3 regions of the Erwinia wuhanensis genome follow, and region 1 is predicted to be linked to each of the others. Evidence: predicted binding sites of a transcription regulator. Region 1 holds the regulator's gene; each other region holds the start of a gene.
What was found. The regulator LexA, encoded in region 1, represses DNA repair genes until DNA is damaged. The targets are predictions, from matches to a motif close to TNCTGTATGTACATACAGNA.

Region 1 (6,666 bases):
CGGCATCACCAGCATGTGGTGAACGTTGTTGCGGTAATAGGTCATCAGCACCGCCTGCTCGCGCGGCAGCACGATGATCTCGCCGATATTATCCTGCTCGATCTCGAACTTGTTCATGCTGAGCGCATGATCCAGGAGCGCTTCCGGCGTCATGTCCGGCACGGTGGCGTCCGGCGAATAAGGCACGTTGCGCAGCAGCTGAATATAGCAGTCCAGCTGTTCCACCAGCTGCTCACGGGTTAGCGAACGCTGACGGGAAGCCAGCAGCGCGGTAACGCACAGGTTCATGGCGTTGGCCGCGCCCGCGTTATTGATCCGCACCATGACGCGCTGGGCGATATCGTTGACCGCTGGCGTCAGCCAGGCCGGACGCTGGGATTCGATCGGGTCGATAGCGTCGCGCCATTCCGGCACGTGCTTGTTCAGGTAAGCCACCAGCGGCAGCGGTTCACCGAAGTTGACGTAGCCCTGGCCCAGATTGCGCAGCTTGCGCAGCCCGCGCACCATCTGCATAAAGCCTTCTTTTTCTTTGGTCGCGCCGCGCAGCTCTTTGGCATAGGTGCCAACTTCCATGACGTGCTCGTAGCCGATGTAAATCGGCACCAGCGTAATCGGGCGGTTGCCGCCGCGCAGCATCGCCTGAATGGTCATCGACAGCGTGCCGGTTTTTGGATCGAGCAGGCGTCCGGTTCGGGAACGGCCGCCTTCCACAAAGTACTCCACGGAATAGCCACGGGTGAACAGCTCGCCCAGGTATTCGCGGAAAACGGTGGAGTAGAGCTTGTTGCCCTTAAACGTGCGGCGAATAAAGAACGCGCCCAGGCGACGGAAAATCGGGCCGGCCGGCCAGAAGTTCAGGTTGATGCCCGCAGCGATATGCGGCGGCACCAGGCCCTGGTGATAAAGCACGTAGGAGAGCAGCAGGTAATCCATATGGCTGCGGTGGCACGGCACGTAAACGATTTCATGGCCGTCCTGCGCCAGCTGACGCACGCGCTCGCCGCCGTTGACGTTGATGCCCTGATAGAGCTTGCTCCACGTCCAGCCCATGATCCTGTCGGTCAGACGGATTGCCTCGTAGGAGAAATCCGCGGCAACTTCTTCCATCAGCTCAATGGCGTTCTGCTGCGCCTTCTCATGGGAGATTTTCTTACTGCGCGCTTCGTCCTCTACGGCCTTGGCGATAGCCTTGGACTGTAAGAGCTTGTTGAACAGATCCTGACGCACAGGCAGACGCGGGCCGACTGCGGCAAGGCGCTGACGGGCAAAGTGCATTCTGGCCACGCGCGCCAGCTTCTGGGCGATGGTTTTATCGGTGCCGTGCTCGGTTGCCATACGGCGCAGCGACACCATCGGCGAGAAACGCACAAAGCTGTCGCGGCCCAGCCACAGGACGGCGATAAATTTCTGAATGCCGTTCAGCACGCGCAGATGCGGCTGGCTTTCGCCCTGAACTTCACGCCCCGGCGCCCGACCAAACATAATCGAGACGGGCACCATCTGCACGTCCAGCAGCGGGTTGCTGCGATGGAGATCCAGATAGTCGTGAAACGTCTTTACGGATTCCGGATTGGCCGCGTAATAAGGAAATACGCGCGGGCCATCATGAATAAAGACGTAGCGGGGCAGCAGCGTGCCGTCGATCTCCAGCGGGTCTAAAGGATCGGGCAGATCCTCTTTGCGACACTGCTCACGCAGCGCCAGCAAATCGGCCTTTGAATCGTATGGCAGCACATACATAATAGGACGCGACGTATCCAGCCCCAGCTCAACGACCGGCTCGGCAGGGATCGCTTTACTTTTTACCAGCATTTTTACCGGTAAATTCAATAATTTGTAATATAAGTTACGCCAACCTGACATAGACAACATAAAGCCTCTTGTTAGCAAAGCGCCGCAAGCATACCAGAATCCTTGCATGAGATCTGTGGTGTTGCAAAATGTGCGCTACCCTGACATTGACGCTAAACAGAACAAAGGGTTCCCTGATTATGGCAAATAACGCCTCGGGTTTAACGCGGATCATTAAAGCTGCGGGGTATTCCTGGAAAGGATTACGGGCGGCCTGGCAACACGAGGCGGCTTTCCGCCAGGAAGTGGTTGCGGCGGTAGTGGCGATTATTATCGCCTGCTGGCTGGACGTGACGCCTTTGGCCAGAGTCATGCTGATTGGCTCCGTCGCGCTGGTGGTGATTGTGGAAATCCTCAACAGCGCGATAGAAGCCGTGGTCGACAGGCTGGGCAATGAGTTCCACGAGCTTTCCGGGCGCGCCAAAGATATGGGCTCAGCTGCCGTGCTGTTAGCTATTCTGTTAGCGGTTTTTGTCTGGCTGACGATTCTGCTTTCTCACCAGCCGCCGGGCTAAATAGCTATCACCATGGTTTTTTATCCGGCTTGAGGTTTTCATTGACGAAATACCTGTATATACTCACAGTCGACTGTATAAACAACCAGGGGGCGGGATGAAAGCACTAACGGCAAGGCAGCAGCAGGTCTATGACCTGATTCGCCAGCATATTAACCAGACCGGCATGCCGCCGACGCGGGCAGAGATTGCCGCTCAGCTCGGCTTCCGCTCCCCGAATGCGGCTGAAGAACACCTGAAGGCGCTGGCGCGTAAAGGCGTTATCGAGATCGTTTCCGGCGCATCACGCGGTATCCGCCTGATGATGGAAGAAGTCGATGGCCTGCCGCTGATTGGCCGCGTGGCGGCAGGCGAACCGCTGCTGGCGGAACAGCATATCGAAGGCCATTACCAGGTCGATCCCGATCTGTTTAAGCCGGGCGCGGATTTCCTGCTGCGCGTTAGCGGCATGTCGATGAAGGATATCGGCATTATGGATGGCGACCTGCTGGCGGTTCATAAAACCCAGGACGTGCGCAATGGCCAGGTCGTGGTAGCGCGTATTGATGATGAAGTCACCGTCAAGCGCCTGAAAAAGCAGGGCAACATTGTGCAGCTGCTGCCGGAAAACAGCGAGTTCCAGCCGATTGTGGTGGATCTGCGTGAGCATACCTTCTCTATCGAAGGGCTTGCCGTCGGCGTGATCCGCAACGGTAGCTGGCTGTAATAGCCAGACGCCGTGCCGCCTCTGCGTCGTTGCGATGACGCAGAGGCTTGCTTCTACCGGCGGGCGTATCGCCTACGGCTTTTATTTCGCACCTCTCATATTGTCTGAATCCTTCTGCTGTATGCCCCTGCCATATTGTCTGACCGCACCTACGGTTGTTGTCTGCCCCTGCCATATTGTCTGACCGTGCCTGAATGTCTCCTGTGGAGCGCAAGCCATCGTAGTTCTGTCCGACATATATCGATGCCCGCTCCTGTTCGTATTTAGCGTTTATTGTCTTTTCGTATCCCACGCTGATATTTACTGCCTGTTGGTATTCCGCATTGGCGTTATTGTGTGTTGGCATTCCGTATGGGCGGTTACTCTCTGTTGGCATCCGTCGCTTCCCGCTCCCTTCGATCGAACCGGCAAAATCGCCTCAGCGCTTCTGTTCTCCCGCTTCTTAAGTATCCGAGCCCGCGCGATTTTTGCTGCCCGGCCCGTGCCGCTTCGCTTTTTTTTAGAAAAATACGCCGCCTCGCCGTGCAAACCTGCCATCTTCTACTACAATTATCTGTACGTTAAGCATTTGGGCAGCGTTTTATGTTGCTGTCAGTGGTTTTGCTGTAACGATAAGCTGTTATCACCTAAGGTTAAGGAGAAACAAGATGAATAAAGACGAAGCCGGCGGTAACTGGAAACAGTTAAAAGGTAAATTTAAAGAAAAATGGGGCAAGCTGACCGATGACGACATGACCGTCGTAGAAGGTAAACGCGATCAGCTGGTCGGTAAAATTCAGGAACGTTATGGCTACACCAAAGACCAGGCTGAGAAAGAGCTGGGCGACTGGGAAACCAGCAACAACCACCGTTTCTGATAAGATAGCCCCCGGAAAGGCTGACTGGCACTGCCAGGGCCGATTCTCCGGATAGCCTTCTAAAGCAAGGGCAGCGCTTCTGGCGCTGCCCTTGTTGTTTTGTCTGGCGCGATCCCGCCGCTTAAATTATTCTGATGGTTGACCGTTTCAACGACCGCGCTTTTTTGTCCCAAGCGTATGATCGTGCTGGCACGCATCCTGATGCTGGCAGGCTTCCACCTCAACGCAGCTTTGGCACAATCCGTGCGCTTCAATCACGCTGTTGGTCAGCGCAAAGCCCGCTGCCCGCGACAGGGACTTCAGAATATCCTGCACGCCTTCCGCATGTTGCTCCGCTACGCCGCCGCAGCGGTCGCAGATCAGCATCGCCGAGGTATGCGCAGGCTCTTCGAAATGATGGCAGACGACATAGCTGTTGGTGGACTCCACGCGATGCACGAATCCCTGCTCCAGCAGAAAGTCCAATGCCCGATAGATAGTGGGCGGTTTGGCCTGCGGTTCGCTGGCGCGCAGCAGGTCCAGCAGGTCGTACGCGCTGATCGCGCCGTGGTGCTGGCTCATCAGCCGCAGCACCTCCAGACGCTGAGGCGTCAGCCTGACGTTGCGCTGCTGACAGATAGCTTCCGCCTGCGACAGAATATTTTCAGGACTGTTAATGTTCATAGATCTCCCCAGGCTGGCTTAGCACGTTATATTATCACAGCGCCGATAAAAACGCCGCGCTTCCGGCTTCCCGCCTGAGCGTCTCCCTTCATCGCTATGCCCGCAAAAAATTTCAGTCAAATCCGAAGAGCGGAAGCTCACCTTTGTCATCAACTGCGTTGTACCATTCATTACTAAAGAAGACCGTCAATAACGGTTGCACTCTGAAATGTTTTGGCTACATTTACTTAAATATTTGTAAACCTTTCCACAGCAGACGTTGAAAACACGGCTTATTTTCAAGCCAGCTAGCAGATTAAAAGCCGTGCAATGAGCAGAAAAGCCCCGGTAATTTGACTTAGTTCAGGCTAATGACTTAGCGCCGTTCGGCCCATTATACGGACAATCACACTTGTCGCGCTTCAGGCGCTGTCTCCTTTGTTGAAGGGTTAGAAGTAAATGGTCAAAAAATTTAAGCTGAACAGATTCACCCGACCGGTTGTATTTCCCGTGCTGTTTCTGGCTCCGCTAAGCGCTCTGGCCGCTGGCAACTACTACGACGCTCGCAACGATGCGATGGGTGGCACGGGCGTAGCCTCTTCAACCTATGGCACGGCGGTGCTGGCTAACCCGGCGCTGATGACGAAAGCCCAGCCGGAAGACGATGTCAGTATTATTCTTCCGGCCGCTGGCGCGCAGCTGACGGATAAGCACAAGCTCATCGATAAAGTGGATGACCTGAGCGACAGCGTTGACCGCTATCAGGACATTGCCGAGCAGGATCCCATCAGCCTGAATTATCCACGCGTGCGGGCGGCGGCCGGCGATCTGGCGAGCCAGCTGCGCGGCATCAAGGGCAACAAAGCCTGGGCTACGGCAGGCGCGGCCGTGGCGGTGACCGTGCCGAACGAAGTGCTGCCTTTTGCCTTTGTGGCGAAAGCTTACGGTACGGCGCACGTGACGGCGAACGTCAGCCAGGGCGATATCGACTATTTGCAGCGCATTGCCGACGGCACCGATTTTCCACGGCCGGGCGCGCAGGACTCGCTGACCTCGTCAGCGCTGGGACGCGGCGCCATAGTTTATGACTACGGCGTTGCCGTGGCGCATGAGTTCAATATTGCCGGTCATCCGGTTTCGTTTGGCATCACGCCGAAGATCCAGAAGACTTATCTCTATAACTATAGCGCCTCCGTTTATAACTACGACAAGTCGGATTTCACCAAAGGGCGCTATAAAAATTCCAATACCGGTTTCAACATGGATGCCGGTGCGGCGACCGATCTGAACGATAACTGGACGCTGGGCGTCAGCGCGCAGAACCTGATTGCCCGCGATATCGATACCCGCGAAGTGAACGGCTACAAGGATACTTACCAGATCCGCCCGGTAGTGACGCCTGGCGTCTCTTATCATACCGAGCGGCTGACGGCGGCGCTGGATGTGGACGCCACGCCGACCAAACGGTTTAAAACGGTGGAAGACAGCCAGTATGCAGGCGTGGGCGCGGAGTATCGCGTACTGGACTGGCTGCAGCTGCGTGCAGGTTATCGTGCGGATATGAAGTCTAACGATACCAACGTGGTCACCGCCGGTTTTGGCGTGTCGCCGTTTAACAGGGTACATCTGGACCTGGCCGGAATGCGGGGCAATGACAATACCTGGGGCGCGGTAGCCCAGCTTAACTTCACGTTCTGATTTCTCTCAGGGGCGCATCACCGTGCGCCCTTACAGCCCGTTTAGCGATTGCGGGCAGTCATGCTATCATTGCGCACATTATCGTCATTTGTTAATCAGAGTCTTTGCGCTTTATGACCCAAAATTTACCTGCCCACCGTTTTTCCGTTGCGCCAATGCTGGACTGGACCGACCGCCACTGCCGCTACTTTCACCGTCAGCTGAGCCGTCAGGCGTTGCTTTACACCGAGATGGTCACCACCGGCGCCATTATTCATGGCAAAGGCGACTATCTGGCCTGGAACCAGCAGGAGCAGCCGGTCGCCCTGCAGCTTGGCGGTAGCGATCCGCTTGCGCTGGCGCAATGTGCCGAACTGGCGCAGGCTCGCGGCTATAACGAGATCAACCTGAACGTCGG
Region 2 (6,666 bases), on a different contig from region 1:
AAATTAATCACTGGCGCTAAGCCCCGGTTTGTCGACAATCAGAAGATTGCACAATCGGGGCTTTTTTTATTGCCATACAGGAGGTTATCTGGTTTTCAGGAGAGTTTTCAGGCGATAAGTTTCCACTATCCTCGCACAGGTTTATGACATTGGCGTGAAATTTGCGCGTTGATCTTCAGCGAAAATGGCGTTAGAACTAAATTGTGACTGCGTATGCACTCACTGATTTCTTTCCACCAGATTCCACCTGACCTGAAGAGGGGATTACAGGCATGATGAAGAGACAGAAACGAGATCGGCTCGAACGGGCACATTCCAGAGGTTATCAGGCCGGTATTACCGGACGCCCTAAAGAGATGTGTCCCTATCAAATGATAGATGCAAGATCTCACTGGTTGGGAGGTTGGCGACAGGCCATGGAGGACAGGACGGTTACCGCGTAATCCGCTCTGTTATTGAAAAGGAAAACCTCCGCCCGGGCGGAGGTTTCGTCTTTTAAACGCGCTTAAAAAGCGGTGGTGTCCTTGAACAGACCCACTTTCAGATCGGTAGCGGTATAGATAACGTTGCCATCCACCAGCACTTCGCCATCGGCTACGCCCATCACCAGCTTGCGGTTAATAACACGCTTAAAGTGAATACGGTAAGAGACTTTTTTCGCCGTTGGCAGAACCTGGCCGGTAAATTTAACTTCGCCTACGCCCAGCGCACGGCCTTTACCTTCCGCGCCCAGCCAGCCCAGATAGAAGCCTACCAGCTGCCACATCGCATCAAGACCCAGACAGCCTGGCATCACCGGATCGCCGATAAAGTGGCAGCCGAAGAACCACAGATCGGGATTGATATCCAGCTCCGCTTCCACAAAGCCTTTACCGTAGTTGCCGCCATCTTCATTCATCTCGATGACGCGATCCATCATCAGCATGTTGCCAGACGGCAACGGCGGGCCTTCGGCACCGAAAAGTTCACCGCGACCAGAGGCAATCAGGTCTTCTTTTGAGTAGGATTTGCGTTTATCTACCATGTTCTTAATAAGCCTTATTTTATTGAAGCACGAAGGTTAGCTTACAGCTGTAAGCTGAGCAAGCCCGATTAGCTCTGGTTAAACCAGTTCAGCCAGCGCAGCGGCCACGGACGTTGCCGACCTTCCTGTTGGTTTATTTGCGCAATGCGCTCCTGAATCGATCTTAGCAGACAAGGCGCGTCTTCTTTGTCCCATTCGGTTTTGGTCAGGAGAGGAAGGGCTTCCTCCACGCTTTCCACCGCCCAGACGTGAAATTTTCCTTCCCGCACGGCATCCACCACTTCCTGCTGCAGGCAAAGGTGACGCACGTTCGCCGCAGGAATGATAACGCCCTGGCTGCCGTTCAGCGTGCGCTGCTGGCAGATATGGAAAAAGCCTTCGATCTTTTCGTTCAGGCCGCCGACTGGCTGCACGCGACCGAACTGATCCACCGAGCCGGTCACGGCAATCTGTTGCGTAATCGGCTGGCTGGACAGCGCGCTGATCAGGGCGCAGAGTTCGGCCAGCGATGCGCTGTCGCCATCGACTTCTGAATAGGATTGTTCAAACACGACCGAGGCGGAGAAGGGCAGCTGCTGATCAAGCTCCAGCTCCGCAATCAGCCATGCCTGCATAATCATCATGCCTTTGGCATGGATGTTGCCGCCCAGCTCCGCTTTACGCTCCACGTCATGGAACTCGCCGTCGCCCACGTGTACGACACAGCTGATGCGGGAAGGCTCGCCGAAGGCGCGGGGATGGCCGGGAAATTCGATAACGGAAAGGGCGTTGATTTGACCAATCGCCTCGCCTTCGGTTTCGATCAGGATCTGATCCAGCAGGATCTCGTCACGAATTCGCTCGGCAAGGAAGCCTTCGCGCCACTCGCGATTATCCAGCGCCGCCTGAAGGTGTTCGCCGTTGATCAGGTTTTCATCGCTGTTGGCCGCCGCCTCCTGGAACTGGCGAGCCAGCCAGACGGGACACAGCGGCAGCGTTTCCTGGTCGCCGGTATAGCGTACCGCTTCACGCATCAGCACCGGCCAAAGATCGTCTGCAATCAGCAGATCTTCATCAGCAGCGACCGAACGTGCCCACTTGATCCACAAAGCGAACGACTGCTCGTCGACGATCTGAATGTTATCCTCAAATTCCGAATAGAACGCCAGCGCCGCCAGCTCCGGCTCCATCTCCTGGAAATCAGCCAGCGCGTCGCGTTCACCGGTCAGGATAAGACGAAAATGCAGCGGCATTGGCGGCACGGCAACCGGCAGCGGCCGGGACTCGTCGGGCGAATGCCAGCTAAACTGGCGGGTGCTGAGGATTTGCTTCAGACGTAGCCAGAGCAGCGGCTGGGCCAGCAGGGCGCGTAAAGAAAGCAGTAGCGTCCCGCCGTTAGCCTTGTGCACCAGTCCGGGTTCAAGCGTTAACGTATTATTGTACTGACGGAAACAGCCGAACAGCTGTTCCGCCTCAATCCAGTCTGCGCTGTGCACGCCGCCCGTCGAGGCAAAATTATCCTGCTCCGACTCGGCCGGACGCCAGCTGACCGCCGCGCCGTCAATATGATAATGACCGCCGTACAGCGTCACGCTTTCATCATCAAAACCTGAAATCACGGTCTGCAGCAGAGCCTGATACTCCGGGTGCTCCGGCGTTTTGACCAGCATCAGCGGCAGTTTTGCCTGGCTGTCCAGCAGCAGGCTCAGCGTATTGAACAGGCGTGGCTGTACTTCGGAAAAGTAACAGGGATCATCAGGAAGCTCGGAGAAAAGCGACTGAACGCTGTCGGTATCGGGCTGCAGGGCGCGCCATTCAAGTTGGTTGTTGATCAAAGTTATCGTTTTTTTCTTAAAATGAGTAATACGCCATTATACAAGATTTCAGCCTGTTAAGCATCGCTGAGTTCTTCTTTGCACCCTTACGGGCCGCAATTGCGAGTTCGCTCTGGTTTTCCGTGCGGCTATGTTAAAAAAGCTGTTATTCTAAATAGGTTACAGGTTTAGCATGAGAGCCCGATGAAATACCAGCAACTGGAAAACCTTGAAAGCGGATGGAAGTGGACATACCTGGTGAAAAAACACCGGGAAGGTGAAGCGATCACGCGTTATCTGGAGCGAAGCGCGGCCCAGGCTGCCGTCGGTGAGCTGCTGGCGATAGAACACAGCCCTGGCGAGGTAACGACATGGATTGCCCGTCATATCAATCCGGCGCTGGAAAACCGCATGAAGCAAAGTATACGCGCGCGCCGCAAGCGTCACTTTAATGCAGAACATCAGCATACGCGGAAGAAATCTATCGATCTGGAGTATCTGGTCTGGCAGCGGCTGGCCGCGCTGGCGCAGCGGCGAAACGTCACGCTTTCGGACACCATTGTGCAGCTGATAGAAGATGCAGAGCATAAAGAAAAATATGCCAGCCAGATGTCTTCACTCAGGCAGGATTTGCAGGCGATCCTGGGCAAGCCGGATTAGACCTGTCGACGGTCTGCAATTACGGCCGGCGGGACAATAAGCAGCAGCGCGAAATAGCGCCCACAAAAAACCCCGCCGAAGCGGGGTTTTTATCAAAGCGTAAACTTAACCCTGAGGCTGAGTTACCACGTCTTTGATGCCTTTAACCTGGATTTCTACGCGACGGTCTGGACCCAGACATTCGATCAGGGCGTTACGGCCTTTCACGCTGTCACAGGTGTTGCCGGTAACTGGGTTAGTTTCACCCATGCCACGTGCAGAGATCTTGTTAGAAGGGATGCCTTTAGACACGAGGTAGTCAACAACGGACTGTGCACGTTTCTCAGACAGTTTCTGGTTGTACTGGTCAGAACCGATACGGTCGGTGAAGCCCAGAACCACGACGTTGCCGTCTTTAGGATCCAGAGAGCTCAGCTGGGTGTACAGCTGATCCAGAGCCTGCTGACCTTCTGGCTTCAGAGTCGCCTTGTTGAAGGTGAACAGCACGTCTGATTTCAGGGTGAAACGCTTGGTTTCAACAACTGGCGCTGGTGCTGGAGCCGGAGCCGGTGCTGGCGCTGCTTCATCCTGGCCGAAACGGTAGGAAACACCTACGCTCAGCATGGCGTTATCTGGACGGGTGCCAACGGTGTTTGCATCACCGATGTTGTTAACCCACTGGTAGTCCAGACGGGTAGCCCAGTTTTTGGTTACAGCGTATTCAACACCTACAGCTGCCAGCGGAGAAACACCGGTGTCGTGATCGCTGATGCGAGTACCGTTGTTGTTCTGCGTGGAGTCAGCGCGCCATACCATGCCGCCCAGACGGGTGTACACGTCCAGATCGTCATAGATTGGGTAGCTCAGTTTCGCAGCCAGCTGAATGCCCTGTGCTTTGAATGCGCCGTTTACGACATTGCCTTTGTTAGGCATACGACCCAGCCAGTCATAACCCAGTTCGAAGCCCAGGTACTGATTAGCCTGGTAACCACCGAAGGCACCTGCGCCCAGCTGGCTTTCGTGAGTTGGGCCGTCGTTGTTCGCATAATCGTTACCGTAGTAACCAGTGTCGTGGTACTGAGACCAGCCCAGTTTCGCACCGGTATACCAGGTGTCATCTTTAGGAGCGGCCTGCGCTACGGTAGCGAAGCCAGCCAGTGCCACTGCAATTGCGATAGCTGTCTTTTTCATTTTTGCGCCTCGTTATCATCCAAATAGGCAATGAGCTTTCATTAGCTCTTTGATTTAATCCTTCGCCGGGTTATGACGCTCGATTATGACTCATCCAAAAAAGGGAGATTATTGAGCACCCTGGCGACGTAAAGTCTACAACGTACCAGCAAACTTACAAGTAAGATGTGAAGGCGGTCTGAAAAAAAACGGCGTTTTGTACACATTTTTACACATTTGCGTACAGGACGGCGGGAGATAACTTCCGGGAAAAACGCGGCTAAACCATTGTCACGCCGGGTCATAGCATAATCAGACGCTTATCATGCCCGGCGAAGAAGTTTATGATGAGAAAACTCTTATTTTTACTTAATGATACAAACTCGACTGAATTTTTAACCCATTAAAGGGTCTGTACGCGACAATTTCGACCGGATCCGGTCGCATAATCAGACCTAAAGCCTGGCCGCTTAACGCTGCGTCATGGAGCCGACGACGATCTTCCTCGGTCAGTTCCTCAGGCAGCCAACCCAGCACCACGCTGTAGTTCCCCGTTTGCAGCGCTTTAATCATGGCCTCCAGCGTATTAATGGCCTGCCCCTGGACCTGCATCACTTTATTAAGCGGCAGCCCGGAACGCGCAAGCCAGCTGCGGCTCAGCTTTTGCTGCGGCGTCAGCCATAGCTGCCAGCGGGACTGCGTGCCCAGCTGTTGCAGCAAAGGGAGCAGTAGCATTTGCGTCATGCCCGGCTGATTCTCGCTGTAGATCAGTTCGCTGATCAGGCCAGTCGCTTCGCTATGGGATGAAGAGCGGGGCTGAGGAAAACGGCTGTTAACAGAATGAGATTTCATGGAATGAGTACGCATATCGGCTTTGCTCGCAGGTCACTGTATGGATATACAGTATAAGGGCGGTGAACAAAGATCAACCCTAAATTTTGATAACGTCTCGCAAAATCACAATGAAACCGGCTGTAACGGCAATTAGTAATTGAACCTGTTACCACGATTGCATACTTTTCATTTCTCACAGGGACGAGGGTGTTCTGTATACAGGGAGAAAAGGATGAGCCAGTCAAAAAAACAGATTGAAAAAGCCAGACGCCAGCTTGCCGAACTGGGCGAAATCGAATGCCGCAGCCAGTTCGGCGGCTACAGCCTGTCGATAGAGAACGTGGTGTTCGCGCTGGTAGCGGAAGGGGAGCTTTATCTGCGGGCCTGCGAGCAGGTAAAGCCCTATATCGTGGAGCGGAAGATGCAGCCTCTGCATTTTACTAAAAGAGGGATGCCGGTCGCGCTGGATTATTATCGGGTGGACGACCCGCTGTGGAAAGAGCACGGGCAGCTGGTGGCGCTCTCCCGGCTTTGCCTGCAGGGCGCACGCCAGCAGCGAACGCAAAAGCAGCAAAATCAGCGCCTGAAAGATTTGCCCAATTTGACTATCCGCATCGAGACGCTGCTACGTCAGGTCGGCATCAGCACTATCGCCATGCTCAAAGAGCAGGGCGCCAGACGCTGTTGGCTCAAGCTGTACGCCAGCAACAATAATTTGGGCATCAACGTCCTTTTCGCGCTGGAAGGCGCGATCGCGGGCCGCCATTACGAAGCGCTGCCGGAAAGCGTCAAAACCGAGCTTCGGCAGTGGCATAAGGAAACGCTGCGGCGCCGGGCCAGGCAGCAAAAGTCTTAGGCCAGCCCCTTTTTTTTCAACCGAACAATTTCCGGCAGCAGTGCAACCAGCAGGCCAACCTGCTGTAAGACCAGCGGCTCCTTTGTGTCCGGCGCCGCTTCCGCCGCTGCCAGGCGGGCGGAAAGATTGCCCAGCAGCCTGGCCGCTTTGTCTTCATCAACAATATCAATATGCAGCACGTCGTCGACGTAGCAGACCGCATCATCCATCAGTTGCAGCATGGCCGGGTTGGTGATTTTCTCGCGATGGGCGCCCAGCGCGGAAATATAGCTGAGAAAAGAGTGGTTCAGGCACAGTAGTCGGAAAGCGTCTTCACGCAGGCGCGCGCTGGCGTTTTTTTCGGCCGAAAT
Region 3 (6,666 bases), on a different contig from region 1:
CCACGCCCACGTCCGGGATAGCGCCCGCGTCGGAACCCGCTTCCGGGCTGGTTAGCGCAAAACAAGGGATTTCCAGGCCGCTAGCCAGCCGGGGCAGATAGTAATCTTTCTGCTCGTCGGTGCCGTAATGCTGCAACAGCTCGCCTGGGCCAAGCGAGTTAGGCACGCCAACGGTAATCGCCAGGATACCGGAAACGCCCGCCAGCTTTTGCAGCACGCGCGCCTGGGCATAGGCGGAGAACTCAAGGCCGCCGTACTCTTTTTTGATGATCATCGCGAAGAAACGCTGCTCTTTCAGATAAGCCCACAGCTCCGGCGGCAGGTCGGCCATCTCATGGGTTATCTGAAAATCATTAGCCAGTCGGCACGCTTCTTCTACCGGGCCATCCAGAAAAGCCTGCTCTTCCGGCGTCAGCCTTGGCTGCGGATAGTCATGCAGTTTGTTCCAGTCCGGCCGTCCGCGAAACAGATCGCCTTCCCACCAGGTAGTGCCGGCGTCGATCGCTTCTTTTTCCGTGCGCGACATCGGCGGCATCACTTTCTGGAAGGTCTTCAACATCTGTCTGGAAAAAAGCGCCTGCCGCAGCGGCAGCACGTTGAAGGGCAGCAGAATAATCGCTAACGGTACCAGCAGCCACGGCGTCCAGACGCCAGCCATCGCCCAGGCTGCCGTCCAGAGCAGCACGAGCAGGCTCGCCAGCCGCAGGTTAACACGGTGATAAAACAGCGCGCCAATGAGCAAAATTGTCGCCACGCAACTGAAAACCATCATAACCATCGCTCCGTAAGTTGTAAGAGGTCTGACCTGTTAGCTACAGATGTAATAGAGATGATTTTCTTTATCAATCTATTTACATGATAATTACAACCTGGCTCACAAAGCGCGACCGGCACAGGGCAAAGCGCCGCGTGAACGGGCAGGGCGCTTTTCGCCCGCGTGGCAACTTGCTAAACTGCCGCAGACCTCACCTAAAAGGACTCTCCCTATGTATCAGGACATCATTCGCGCCGAGCTGAGTGAAGCACAGGACACGCTCAATAATTTCCTCAGCGATGACGCCAATATCCATGCTATTCAGCGTGCTGCGGTACTGCTGGCGGATTCATTCAAAGCCGGCGGCAAGGTGCTTTCCTGCGGCAACGGCGGTTCACACTGCGACGCCATGCACTTTGCCGAGGAGCTGACCGGCCGCTATCGCGACAACCGCCCGGGCTATCCGGCGATCGCTATCTCCGACGTCAGCCATATCTCCTGCGTGGGCAACGATTTTGGTTACGATCATATCTTCTCACGCTATGTTGAGGCCGTGGGCCGCGCGGGCGACGTGCTGCTGGGCATTTCGACTTCCGGCAACTCTGCTAATGTGATTAAAGCGGTAGAGGCGGCGCGCGCGCAGGGAATGAAAGTGATTACCCTGACCGGCAAGGACGGCGGCAAAATGGCCGGAACGGCCGATGTGGAAATCCGCGTGCCGCACTTTGGCTACGCCGATCGCATTCAGGAAATTCATATCAAAGTTATTCATATCCTGATCCTGCTGATTGAAAAAGAGATGGCGAAGTAACTGACGCGAGGAACGGCTATGTGCGAACTGCTCGGGATGAGCGCGAATGTCCCTACGGACATCTGTTTCAGCTTTACCGGGCTTGTGCAGCGCGGCGGGAAAACCGGCCCGCATAAGGATGGTTGGGGCATCACCTTTTACGAAGGGAAAGGCTGCCGGACGTTTAAAGATCCGCAGCCCAGCTTTAATTCGCCGATAGCGCGCCTGGTGCAGGATTATCCGATAAAATCCTGCTCGGTGGTGGCGCATATTCGTCAGGCGAACCGTGGCGAGGTGTCGCTGGAAAACACCCATCCTTTTACCCGCGAGCTGTGGGGACGCAACTGGACCTACGCGCATAACGGCCAGCTGAAAGGCTATCGCGGGATGGAAACCGGCCCTTTTCGCCCGATAGGCGAGACGGACAGCGAGCAGGCGTTCTGCTGGCTGCTGCATAAGCTGACCACGCGCTACCCGCGCACGCCGGGCAACTGGCCGGCGGTGTTTCGCTATATTGCGGAGCTGGCGACGGAACTGCGGGAAAAGGGCGTATTTAATATGCTGCTGTCGGATGGCCGCTATCTGATGGCGTTCTGCTCGACCAATCTGTTCTGGATCACGCGTCGCGCGCCGTTCGGTAAAGCGACGCTGCTGGATCAGGACGTGGAGATAGATTTTCAGAAGCAGACCACGCCGGATGACGTGGTCACGGTGATCGCCACTCAGCCCTTAACGGGCAACGAAACCTGGCACAAAATTGCGCCAGGCGACTGGGCGTTATTTTGCCTCGGAGAGCGCCAGCGCTGACTGGCTGGTGGCATCGTTCAGCAACGGGCTGTTCAGCACGTACTTGCCGCCGCTGACGCCCATTGCCGGCGGCTGGCGGTTTTTCACAAACTCGGCGTAGCCGGGCTGGAGCTGCTGCCAGAAGCTGAAATAAACCGAATAGCGATGGCGCTGCAGGTTGCTGTCGGTCATGCGGAATGGATAAATGCTGACGGCCACGCGCGGCTGGCCGTTGCGCAACGCCGCTTCCACATAGCGATAGATATCGTCGATATTGGCATCCGTCATGGCATAGCAGCCCACGGAAACGCAGTTCCCGTGGATCATCAGGTATTTCCCTTCATAACCCTGCTGGCGGTCATATTCGTTCGGAAAACCCGTATTAATAGCGCGATAAAAGCGGCTGTCCGGCTTCAGCTGGGAAAGCCCCACGCTATAAAACCCTTCCGGACTTTTAAAATCGCCCTGGCGACGTTTAGGGCCTAACCCGCCGGAGAAATTACAGATACGGTAGCTGTCGAGCAGCCGATATTCGGTGCCGATTTTGCCATACAGCTCAAGCGTGCGTTCTTCTTTAAAGATCTGAATATAAACAGGTGTGCCGAGTAACTGCTTCTTTAACTCTTTGCTTACCGGCGCCAGAGGAGCGATCGGTGCGACCGGCGCGCTGGCGAAAACAACGGCTGGCAGAAAAAACATCGCAAACAGCAGTGCGATTTTGCCCATTCTGGTTCCCTTGATAGTAGGGTTGATACGCCGTCCGAAGACGTGGTTGACTCGCAGTTTCGGAAATATCCGTAAAAGCTGCGTCACATTAGCATTGTCTATTTTTTTATCAAGAGAGCCGCGTAGAAAAAACCGAGAAAAGTTGCGCCAGGCCGCTGCCGCTGCGCTTCGGCCGCCCGTTAACCTGTTGAAAACGCGCTCGCTGCCTGTATACTTATCCAGTGCTGGCGGAGGGGCGAATGCGCAAGATTATACATGTAGATATGGACTGCTTTTATGCGGCGGTGGAGATGCGCGACGATCCCAGCCTGCGCAATATCCCTGTCGCTATTGGCGGCAGCCAGCACAAGCGCGGCGTGATCAGCACCGCTAACTATCCCGCCAGGAAGTTTGGCGTGCACAGCGCGATGGCGACCGCGACGGCCCTTAAGCTTTGCCCGCATCTGAAAGTGATCCCCGGCCGTTTTGACGCTTATAAAGAAGCCAGCGCACATATTCGGGATATTTTCTCGCGCTATACCTCGCTTATCGAACCGCTGTCGCTGGACGAGGCCTACCTGGACGTTACCGACAGCCCGCACTGCCACGGATCCGCCACGCTGATGGCGCGGGAGATCCGGCAGACCATCGCCCGCGAACTGGATCTCACCGCGTCGGCCGGGGTGGCGCCGATTAAATTCGTCGCAAAAATCGCTTCGGATATGAATAAGCCGGACGGCCAGTTTGTGATCACGCCGCAGGAACTCCCGCAGTTTCTGCTGACGCTGCCGCTGGCAAAAATACCCGGCGTCGGCAAGGTCACCGCGAAAAAGCTGGAGGAGCTGGGGCTGCACACCTGCGCCGACGTGCAGAAAACGGATCTGGCCGCGCTACTAAAGCGCTTCGGCAAGTTTGGCCGCGTGCTGTGGGAGCGCTGTAACGGCATCGACGAGCGCGAGGTGGTAACGGATCGCCTGCGTAAATCGCTGGGCGTGGAGCGCACGCTGTCGGCAGATATTCATGAATGGGAAGCGTGCCTGGAAATCATCGATTTTCTCTATGCGGAGCTGGAACGGCGGCTAAAGGTGATTAAGCCCGATCTGCTGATCGCCAGGCAGGGCGTAAAGCTGAAGTTTGACGATTTCCAGCAGACGACCCAGGAGCACGTCTGGCCAGTGCTGAATAAAGAAGACCTGATCGACGTGGCGAAAAAAACCTGGGAAGAGCGGCGGGCAGGGCGCGGCGTGCGTCTGGTCGGGCTGCACGTAACCTTGCTGAATCCGCAATTGGAAAGACAATTACTGCTGGGAATTTAATGCCGCGTACGTTGCCCTGAGCGAGATTGCGAGCGGGAGAGAAAACGGGCGAAGCGTGGTGCTTCGCCCGTCCTGTTTTACTTAGCCGGAATAGCCTTCAACAGCGCGGTCAGCAGCTGCCAGTAAAGGCCGACGCTGCCGATATGCACCTGCTCATCCGGCGAGTGTGGGCCGGTGATGGTGGGGCCAATAGAAACCATATCCATATCCGGGTACGGCTTTTTAAACAGGCCGCATTCCAGACCCGCATGGATCACCTGGATATTCGGCGCTTTGTTAAACAGCTTTTTGTAGGTTTCTTCCACCAGCGCCATCACCGGCGAAGAGGCATCGGGCTGCCACCCTGGATAGCTGCCTTTCGCCACGGTTTTCGCACCCGCCAGATCGCCCAGCGCCGTCAGCGTTTCCACCAGGTAATCTTTGCCGCTGTCGATCAGCGAGCGCACCAGGCAGTTGATACGTGCTTCGTCATCCTTAATCGACACCACGCCAACGTTCAGCGAGGTTTCCACCACGCCTTTCATCACGTCGGAGTTGCGGATCACGCCGTTTGGCGTGCTGTTCAGCAGCGCAATAAAGGCGTCGCGGCTGATGGTGGACAGCGCCTGGTCGTTAGCGGCGATATTTTCCACCACGATATTGATGTTTTTCTCTTTCAGACCCAGCTCGTTGCGCAGGGTTTCCAGATAGTGCAGCGCCATGCCTTTTAGCTGGTCGAGCTTGTCGGCCGGAACAGCCAGCGTCGCCATCGCCTCACGCGGGATAGCGTTACGCAGCGTGCCGCCGGTGAAATCCACCAGGCGCAGATCCAGCGCTTTGGCATGTGCGAACAGGAAACGGGCCAGCAGTTTGTTGGCGTTGCCCAGGCCCAGATGAATATCCGCACCGGAGTGGCCGCCCTTCAGGCCTTTCAGGATCAGCTGAATATGCTCGTAGCCGGCCGGCACCGCTTCGCGGCTCAGCGGCAGCGTGGTGGTAAAATCAATGCCGCCCGCGCAGCCCATATAGATCTCGCCTTCCTCTTCCGAGTCGGTATTGATCAGGATATCCGCCTGTAGCCAGCCCGGTTGTAGCCCGAAAGCGCCGACCATGCCGGTCTCTTCGGTCATGGTCAGCAGCACTTCCAGCGGGCCGTGCTCAACGGTGTTATCCGCCAGCACCGCCAGCGCGGACGCCATGCCGATGCCGTTATCGGCGCCCAGCGTGGTGCCGCGCGCCTTGACCCATTCGCCATCAACCCACGGCTGAATTGGATCTTTGGTGAAATCGTGGGTGGTGTCGTTGTTTTTCTGCGGCACCATATCCAGATGCGCCTGCAGCGCGACCGGCTTGAGGTGCTCCAGCCCTTTCGTGGCCGGCTTGCGGATCAGAATATTGCCCACTTCGTCGCGAAAGGTGACAAAACCCTGCTCGCCAGCCCAGCTCAGCACATAGTTAGCCAGCTCTTCCTCATGATAAGAAGGATGCGGGATTGAACAGATTTTGGCGAAGATATCCCACAGCGGCTGTGGTGACAGTTGAGAAAGTTCGGACACGTTAAATCTCCTGTGTCGACATCCCCGGCCAGCGGCGCGGGAGTGAGCATTTGTGATAGGGTTGGTCAGTATCTGACGCAGCAAACCCAAAGAATATCATTGTTTCCAGAGGCATGCTTAGTTCGCTTCGGCAAAAAAGCACCTTCCGGGCTATCCTGTGCTGGTTTTTAGCGGCTCAGATCTCTATAATTCCGCGCAACCCATCCCATTGTACATTTTTAAGCCGTTATTATCGGCCGGGACTCCTTTTATGAGTGAAAAATACGTCGTCACCTGGGACATGCTGCAAATCCATGCCCGTAAACTGGCCCAGCGCCTGCTTCCTGTCGAACAGTGGAAAGGCATTATTGCGGTCAGCCGCGGTGGCCTGGTGCCCGCTTCGCTGCTGGCTCGCGAACTCTGCATCCGCTATGTCGATACCGTGTGCATCTCCAGCTACGATCACGACAACCAGCGTGAAATGCACGTGCTGAAGCGCGCGGAAGGCGACGGCGAAGGCTTTATCGTAATTGACGATCTGGTCGATACCGGCGGCACCGCTCAGGCGATCCGCGATATGTATCCAAAAGCGCGTTTCGTGACTATTTTCGCCAAACCGGCCGGTCGTCCGCTGGTGGACGACTATGTCGTGGATATTCCACAGAATACCTGGATTGAACAGCCGTGGGATATGGGCGTGGTGTATATCCCGCCAATCGTAAAAGGTTGATTTAGCTCAATCAAAACGCCCGGTTCCGCCGGGCGTTGCGCGTTTTACGGTTCGCGTCAGCCGCCAGGCTG

Region 2: the regulator LexA is predicted to act here: its motif matches at 5,513-5,532, upstream of sulA (SOS-induced cell division inhibitor SulA).
Region 3: the regulator LexA is predicted to act here: its motif matches at 3,261-3,280, upstream of dinB (DNA polymerase IV).

Annotation. Positions count from the first base shown of each region.
Region 1 is NZ_JAUJUH010000004.1:460,728-467,393, reverse strand. Features, by position in the region: gene plsB (glycerol-3-phosphate 1-O-acyltransferase PlsB) at 1-1,863, opposite strand, end outside; gene QZH36_RS12740 (diacylglycerol kinase) at 1,992-2,366, shown strand; gene lexA (transcriptional repressor LexA) at 2,464-3,072, shown strand; gene QZH36_RS12730 (CsbD family protein) at 3,720-3,929, shown strand; gene zur (zinc uptake transcriptional repressor Zur) at 4,077-4,592, opposite strand; gene QZH36_RS12720 (conjugal transfer protein TraF) at 5,031-6,269, shown strand; gene dusA (tRNA dihydrouridine(20/20a) synthase DusA) at 6,383-6,666, shown strand, end outside.
Region 2 is NZ_JAUJUH010000002.1:131,278-137,943, reverse strand. Features, by position in the region: gene rmf (ribosome modulation factor) at 276-443, shown strand; gene fabA (bifunctional 3-hydroxydecanoyl-ACP dehydratase/trans-2-decenoyl-ACP isomerase) at 506-1,024, opposite strand; gene QZH36_RS05100 (AAA family ATPase) at 1,093-2,838, opposite strand; gene matP (macrodomain Ter protein MatP) at 3,022-3,477, shown strand; gene ompA (porin OmpA) at 3,583-4,647, opposite strand; gene sulA (SOS-induced cell division inhibitor SulA) at 4,996-5,493, opposite strand; gene QZH36_RS05080 (TfoX/Sxy family DNA transformation protein) at 5,693-6,316, shown strand; gene yccS (YccS family putative transporter) at 6,313-6,666, opposite strand, start outside.
Region 3 is NZ_JAUJUH010000007.1:27,266-33,931, reverse strand. Features, by position in the region: gene fadE (acyl-CoA dehydrogenase FadE) at 1-772, opposite strand, end outside; gene lpcA (D-sedoheptulose 7-phosphate isomerase) at 987-1,565, shown strand; gene QZH36_RS16335 (class II glutamine amidotransferase) at 1,584-2,351, shown strand; gene dpaA (peptidoglycan meso-diaminopimelic acid protein amidase) at 2,322-3,056, opposite strand; gene dinB (DNA polymerase IV) at 3,296-4,351, shown strand; gene pepD (beta-Ala-His dipeptidase) at 4,429-5,886, opposite strand; gene gpt (xanthine phosphoribosyltransferase) at 6,137-6,595, shown strand.